Flocculibacter collagenilyticus: one gene and its partner. The protein of the gene in region 1 interacts with the protein of each later gene in a pairwise test. Links are inferred from orthologs where the notes say so. Each region holds a gene or a part of one and is shown on either strand. Other genes may lie near its edges.

Region 1 (3,630 bases):
TCTATTTGAAGTTGCAGAATATTAAAGCAGGATGCTAATTCTTGATATTTTAAAGTGCCTAAGCGGTCTGGGCCGTTGAAAATGATATAACTGCAATCATATTGATCATCGAGTCTAATTTCATGCTCACTATCGCTTAGAAAAATACCTGCTTGCTCAAGATGTTCAACCAAAGTTGCTTTTCTTAATATGAGCAGGTAGTCACGATCAGCTGCGGAAGCTAAAACAAAACGTAAATTCATAAATACCCATTCTTAATGTACATGGCTAAGCTAGCATGGCTTTAATTAATGCGGCTATTAGCAAGACGAACACTAAGATGTAGAATATTTTTGAGTACTTAGCTTGTTCTTCAGCCTCTAACGGTTTGCCGAATCGTTGGGTGAGGATCACCATGAGTGCAACACCACCAAAGATCAATCCCAATAATATTAATGCATTCATTGTGCGCTCCTTACGCTAATTCCCACTGATTGACTTCATCGTATAAGTTTTCCATTTCATCAAGTAACTCAAAAATTTCAGGCTCAACGGCTTCTATACTTGCGCCTTGTTTCATTTGAGTTTCAATGGCTTCTGTTAGCTGTTTTAACCTTGGGACTCCGCTATAACAACATGCGCCATGTAGTTTATGAACATGTGTGATGGTCGCCACTTGATCGCTTTCATCTAAGGCCGATTGGATGGCTTGCTTTGACTCGGGAATACTATCTACCAACATTTTAAGCATTTCAAAAGCTAAATCTGGCTTGCCGCCGGCACGCTGTAGCGCAAGCTCCCAGTCAACAGAGTGACTTTCAGGAAATTCAACTTCTGTTTGAATATATTCTTCTTTAGTAGTAGGTGAAGCTAAACTCTGATGGCCATACTCTATGATGGCTTGACGCAACATTTCATCATCAATTGGCTTAGTAAGATAACCGTTAAACCCAGCTTCGAGCATTTTTTCTTTTTCGCCCGCTAAAGCATGTGCGGTAACTGCAATAATTGGCGTTTCTTCATTGAGTGATGCTTCTTTGATTTTCTGACATGCAGTAATACCGTCCATGATTGGCATTTGTATGTCCATAAAAACGATGTCGTAAGAGGTGGTTTTACACTTCTCTACGGCTTCTGCACCATTATGTGCAATTTCTACCTCAGTCACTAAGTCATACAATAGGGTAGTGATGAGCTTTAAATTGGCTTCGTTATCATCTACAGCCAGTACTTTTAATGGTGATTGTTGAGTTGGTTCGTGCACCACTAATGCAGGTTCAGAATCTTCTAAGTAAGGTGTAGCCAGTAGATTACATAACTTACGATGGTTGATTGGCTTACTTAAACATCCAGCAGCGCCAGAGCCGATAAATGCTTCTCGCATATTTGGAGAAACGGTATTCACGACTAAGTAAAGGTGGTCACAATGATTCAATACATCGTTGATGAGTGCTTTAATGTCACTGATCACGTTGGGGGATACTTCATGGCCCAATATAGCAATGTCGTAATGTATACTATCATTCACACGTTGGCTAAGTGCTGCTTCGTTTTCACAAAGCATGACATTTAATCCCCAAGACTGGAGTAGCTCGTTAGTTGCAGTACGAGTATGCTCGTCTTTTTCATAATACAATACAGATTTATTTAATAAGGCTTCGAGAGGAAGCGGGACCGAAGTGGAAAGTGAGTTTTGCTCAACATCAATGGTAAACCAAAACATTGAACCTTGCTCAAGTCGACTACTAAAACCGATGTCGCCACCCATAGCTTGTGCCAGTTTTTGCGAAATAATGAGACCTAATCCAGTTCCACCGTAGCGACGAGTAATGCTGGAGTCTGCCTGACCAAAAGCGGCAAATAACGAAGCTTGATGATCTTCGCTAATACCAATGCCTGTATCGGAAACGGCGAGCTTCAGTGTGGCTTTATCACCTTGTGTTTGAACAATTTCAATGTCGACAGATACAGAGCCTTTATTTGTAAACTTAACGGCATTACCCACTAAATTAACTAAAATTTGTTTCAAGCGGGTTGGATCGCCAATTAAATCATCAGGTGTATTAGGTGACACACGTAAGGAGAGTTCTAATGACTTTTCATGAGCACTCGGTGCCATCAAACTCATTACTTCATTAACCGTATCGCGTAACGTAAAAGGAATGTTTTCAAGTGCCATTCGACCAGCTTCTAGCTTAGAAAAGTCAAGAATATCATTGATGATCGACAATAAACTGTTAGCAGAGTTTTCGATGGTTTCTAAATAATCCTTCTGATTAATATTCAGCGGCGTTTTAAGTAATTGGCGGGTAAAGCCGATAACGCCATTTAGTGGTGTTCGTAGCTCGTGACTCATATTGGCTAAAAATTCAGACTTAACTCGGTTGGCGTCTTGTGCGCGTCGCTTAGCTAAATCTAACTCTACGTTTTGAATTTCAATGTGTTCGAGCGTTTCGCGCAGATCGCTAGTGGCTTTGTCGACGTTATTTTGCATTTCTTCGCGGTAATCACTTAACGACTTTGCCATTGCATTAATCCCGCTTTTTAATAAGTCTAACTCGCCAATTAGTTGGCCACTTACACGGGTGTCTAACTTTCCTTCACGAATATGATCAATCGCATTTACCATAGAAGTAATCGGTTGGTTAACTTTTCGTACTAATCGTAAGGTAAAAAAGGTACTTAAAATAATGCCTAAAATAACAATACTGAAACTGGTTATAGCGGCTGCTTGCTGCTCTAAAATGGCTTTGTCTTTGTTAATTTGAAGCACTAGATAGCCAATGACAGGCTCTTCTTGATTAAGTTGTAACGGCCCGCGATTACTGCCTATTCCTTGAATAGGGGTGCGAAATATTAGGTAATTATCCTGATAATCTATCGTGGTATTTTCGGGGATAGACTCGCCTGGCTTTAAACGTAATTGATTAAACTCGCGATGGTAATTTGAGGTTACATAAAGTTGATGATCAACCTTAAAAATAGCAATGCTTTTTACTAATGGGGAGTGTTTTAACTGCGTTAAGCTGATTAATCGTTTTAGTTCGCTGCGGCGATTTCCAGCAAGGCCAGACTCACTTGCTATGGCAAGTGGTTCAACAATGTTAGTACCTTGTTCTTCAAGAAAATACGTTAGCTCGGTAAAGCGATTTAAGGTAAAGTAAGCGCCTAATACCAAACCAATAATAGTGGTTGGTACTAACGTTAACAAAATCACCCAATCGCGTAAGCCAATTTTGGTCATAAAAGTGCTATTTTCCCTTTTTTCTGCATGAATAGCGCTAATTATTTATTATTATAGGTTGCCATTCAGAAGGCTTGAGTTATATAAACTTGCCCTGCCAGCCTTTTTTGAAGTGTGGCTATAATGACATAGTTGTTACATTTTTCCTAATGGGTGATGTTGCGTTTTTTATCTTACTTAAAGCGTAACTTATTTTACGTTTATCTAACCTAAGAAGCATAGTAAACAATGGCACAATTTTTTAAGCCTCAAAAAGCAAAAAGCAGAAAGAATCATGTTCTTACCTTATCCATCACAGGCACTGATCATGAAGGCGCTGGTATCGCAAAAGTAGACAACAAAGTGTGCTTTGTAACAGGCGCGCTAAAAGGTGAATCAGTTCAAGCTAAAATTACCCACGAACAAAG
Region 2 (3,339 bases), 1.4 Mb from region 1 along the record:
CATGTAAAAAATGTTAACTTACTTTCGATGTTAACATGATGTTATCACACTAAATTAAAAATATTAACCTTACTTTTTTAACTGTAGATAAATTAGGCAGAGAGTCAAGCTTTTTTCCTTTGGAGGTAGTAATTTTATGTGTCTTTAATGTATATATAGAAATTGTTAATTTCGTATAGCTAGGTCTATATTTTAATAAAGCAGGAAATATTAAATTTTGGCTACAAAAGAAAGTACGATTGAGTCGGTAAAGCAAGAACTTAAACCGCCTCCAATGTATAAAGTAATATTAAATAATGATGACTACACACCAATGGACTTTGTAGTCGAAGTATTAACGCGTTTTTTTAATATGGATTTTGAGAAGGCCAATCAGATCATGTTGACGATTCATTATGAAGGAAAAGCAGTATGTGGTGTTTTCTCATCTGATATTGCTGAAACTAAAGTTGCGCAAGTAAATAAATATTCTCGAGACCACCAACATCCTTTGCTATGTTCGATGGAGCAAGCGTAAAAAGAATGTTTGGCTCTTATAAAAGGTCTAAGTTAGGAGTCTGCGATGTTAAACAAAGATTTAGAAGTCACACTTAATTCAGCGTTTCGTAATGCCAGAGAGCTTCGTCATGAGTTTATGACTGTAGAGCACTTGTTACTCGCATTAATTGATAATCCTAGTGCATCTACTGCACTCTCATCTTGTGGAGCTGACCTAGAGCAGTTGCGTGAAGAAGTAACGGCATATATTAAAGATACCACGCCAGTCATTCCTAATGATGACGCGGATAGAGAAACACAGCCAACACTTGGATTTCAGCGTGTACTACAGCGCGCTGTGTTTCATGTGCAATCGTCGGGACAGTCAGAAGTTAACGGTGCTAACGTGCTTGTCGCGATTTTTAGCGAACAAGAAGCACATGCAGTGTATCTGTTGAAAAAGCTAGATATTACACGATTGGACGTTGTTAATTTTATTTCACACGGTATATCGAAAATAGAATTCAATGAAAACCAAGACTCGGTTGATCAAAGCCAAACCGTCGATCAACAAGCAGAAGAGTCAGCCACGTTAAAAGGGTTTACAACGAATTTAAATGAACAAGCAGAGCTTGGTTTTATTGACCCGCTAGTGGGCAGAGATAAAGAAGTAGAGCGCACTGTACAAGTATTATGTAGAAGGAAGAAAAACAATCCACTGCTGGTTGGTGAGGCAGGTGTAGGTAAAACTGCTATTGCTGAGGGGTTGGCTTTTAAAATAATTAATGGCGACGTGCCAGACGTCATTGCGAACGCAACCATATATTCGCTAGATATGGGCGCATTGTTAGCAGGAACAAAATACCGCGGCGACTTTGAGAAACGTTTTAAATCTTTATTAAAAGAACTAGAACAAGAAGATGATGCGATCATGTTTATTGATGAAATTCATACCATCATTGGAGCAGGTGCAGCGTCGGGTGGTGTTATGGACGCCTCAAATTTGATTAAACCGCTATTATCAAGTGGACGATTACGCTGTATTGGTTCGACAACTTATCAAGAATTTAAAACGATTTTTGAAAAAGATCATGCTTTGGTGCGCCGATTCCAAAAAATTGATGTAGTTGAGCCATCTGTGGATGACACTACAAAAATTTTATTAGGGTTGAAAGAGAAGTACGAAAGCCACCATAATATTCGTTATACCAATAAAGCGATGCGAGCAGCCGCTGAACTTTCTGCTAAATATATCAACGAGCGTCATTTACCCGATAAGGCCATTGATGTAATTGATGAGGCTGGTGCAAGCCAGCGTTTAATGCCGCAAAGCCGCCGGAAGAAAACAATTAACGTAAGTGATATTGAGCAAATCATTTCTAAAATTGCTCGTATACCTGAGAAGTCCGTGTCAGCCTCTGACAAAGACGTTCTCAAAAACATGGACCGTAACCTTAAGTTAGTAGTATTTGGTCAAGACCCTGCGATTGAGGTGCTTACATCGGCAATTAGACTATCTCGTTCAGGTTTAGGGAGTGAAGGTAAACCGATTGGCTCATTTTTGTTTGCAGGACCAACTGGTGTAGGTAAAACAGAAGTGACTAAGCAGTTAGCGACGGTACTGGGACTTGAGCTTACTCGTTTTGATATGTCTGAATATATGGAACGCCATGCGGTCAGCCGTTTAATTGGTGCGCCTCCGGGCTATGTAGGCTATGAGCAAGGCGGTTTGCTTACTGATGCCGTGATTAAAAACCCTCATAGTGTGGTGCTGTTAGATGAAATTGAAAAAGCACATACTGATATCTTTAATATTCTGCTTCAAGTAATGGATCACGGTACGTTAACTGATAATAATGGTCGCAAAGCTGATTTTAGAAACGTAATTTTAGTGATGACCACAAATGCGGGTGTATTTGAAACAACGAAATCGTCTATTGGGTTTAAGCAGCAAGACCATAGTTATGATGCAATGGATGAAATTAACAAGACATTTTCTCCAGAATTTAGAAACCGCTTAGATAATATTATTTGGTTTAATCACCTTGATACCGAAATTATATTGCAAGTAGTAGATAAATTTATTGTAGAGCTGCAAGCACAGCTAGACAGCAAAGGTGTCTCTATGGAGCTGACTGAAGAAGCTAAGCAATGGCTGGCAGATAAAGGATATGACAAGGCGATGGGTGCAAGACCTATGTCTCGCTTGATTCAAGACAAATTGAAGAAGCCACTCGCTAATGAAGTGTTGTTCGGTAAATTAGCTACTGGTGGTAACGTTAAGATTGTTGTGGATAAAGATGAGATTAGCTTTGAATATGACGATGAAAAAGAGCTAGTTTCGTAGGGAGTAAATAAAGCCCTTCAGATACAAAAAACGCCCAGTTTAGCTGGGCGTTTTAGTAATGATTTATAGACAATTAACGGATTTAATTAACGGGCACGGAAAACAATGCGGCCTTTTGATAAATCGTAAGGTGTTAACTCTACAGTTACCTTATCACCCGTTAAAATTCGAATATAGTTCTTACGCATTTTACCTGAAATATGCGCAGTAACGACATGTCCGTTTTCTAATTCAACACGGAACATAGTATTTGGCAAGGTTTCCAAAATGGTTCCCTGCATTTCAATGACATCTTCTTTTGCCATTAATCGTATAACCTCATTTGTTAGCAAGATAAAAAGCAGCGCAGATTGTGCACAATTACGCCTTATATGTAAAGGTAAGTATAAACATTTATTCACAAATCGATGAATTAATGAGCAAACGGCATGGTTTGAGGGAAAATCAGAAGATTTTTACCACAACAATATGCGTTACAAAGCTACTCAAGCTGAATAAATAATTAGCTGAGTGTT

Evidence for each region.
Region 2: the proteins of barA (region 1) and clpA interact in binary tests that used the Escherichia coli proteins (3 or more experiments, as listed by UniProt). The link is inferred for Flocculibacter collagenilyticus from one-to-one orthologs.

Annotation. Positions count from the first base shown.
Region 1 is NZ_CP059888.1:766,602-770,231, forward strand. The notes cover bases 255-3,551. They hold barA (two-component sensor histidine kinase BarA), read right to left. Parts: upstream 3,224-3,551; coding sequence 455-3,223; downstream 255-454. Other genes in these bases: HUU81_RS03305 (hypothetical protein), read right to left, coding at 268-444; rlmD (23S rRNA (uracil(1939)-C(5))-methyltransferase RlmD), read left to right, coding at 3,452-3,551. Also shown: HUU81_RS03300 (GNAT family N-acetyltransferase), read right to left, coding at 1-242; more of rlmD, read left to right, coding at 3,552-3,630. UniProt on the Escherichia coli protein: Member of the two-component regulatory system UvrY/BarA involved in the regulation of carbon metabolism via the CsrA/CsrB regulatory system. Phosphorylates UvrY, probably via a four-step phosphorelay.
Region 2 is NZ_CP059888.1:2,126,307-2,129,645, reverse strand. The notes cover bases 188-3,193. They hold clpA (ATP-dependent Clp protease ATP-binding subunit ClpA), read left to right. Parts: upstream 188-562; coding sequence 563-2,824; downstream 2,825-3,193. Other genes in these bases: infA (translation initiation factor IF-1), read right to left, coding at 2,911-3,129; clpS (ATP-dependent Clp protease adapter ClpS), read left to right, coding at 218-517. UniProt on the Escherichia coli protein: ATP-dependent specificity component of the ClpAP protease. It directs the protease to specific substrates. It has unfoldase activity. The primary function of the ClpA-ClpP complex appears to be the degradation of unfolded or abnormal proteins.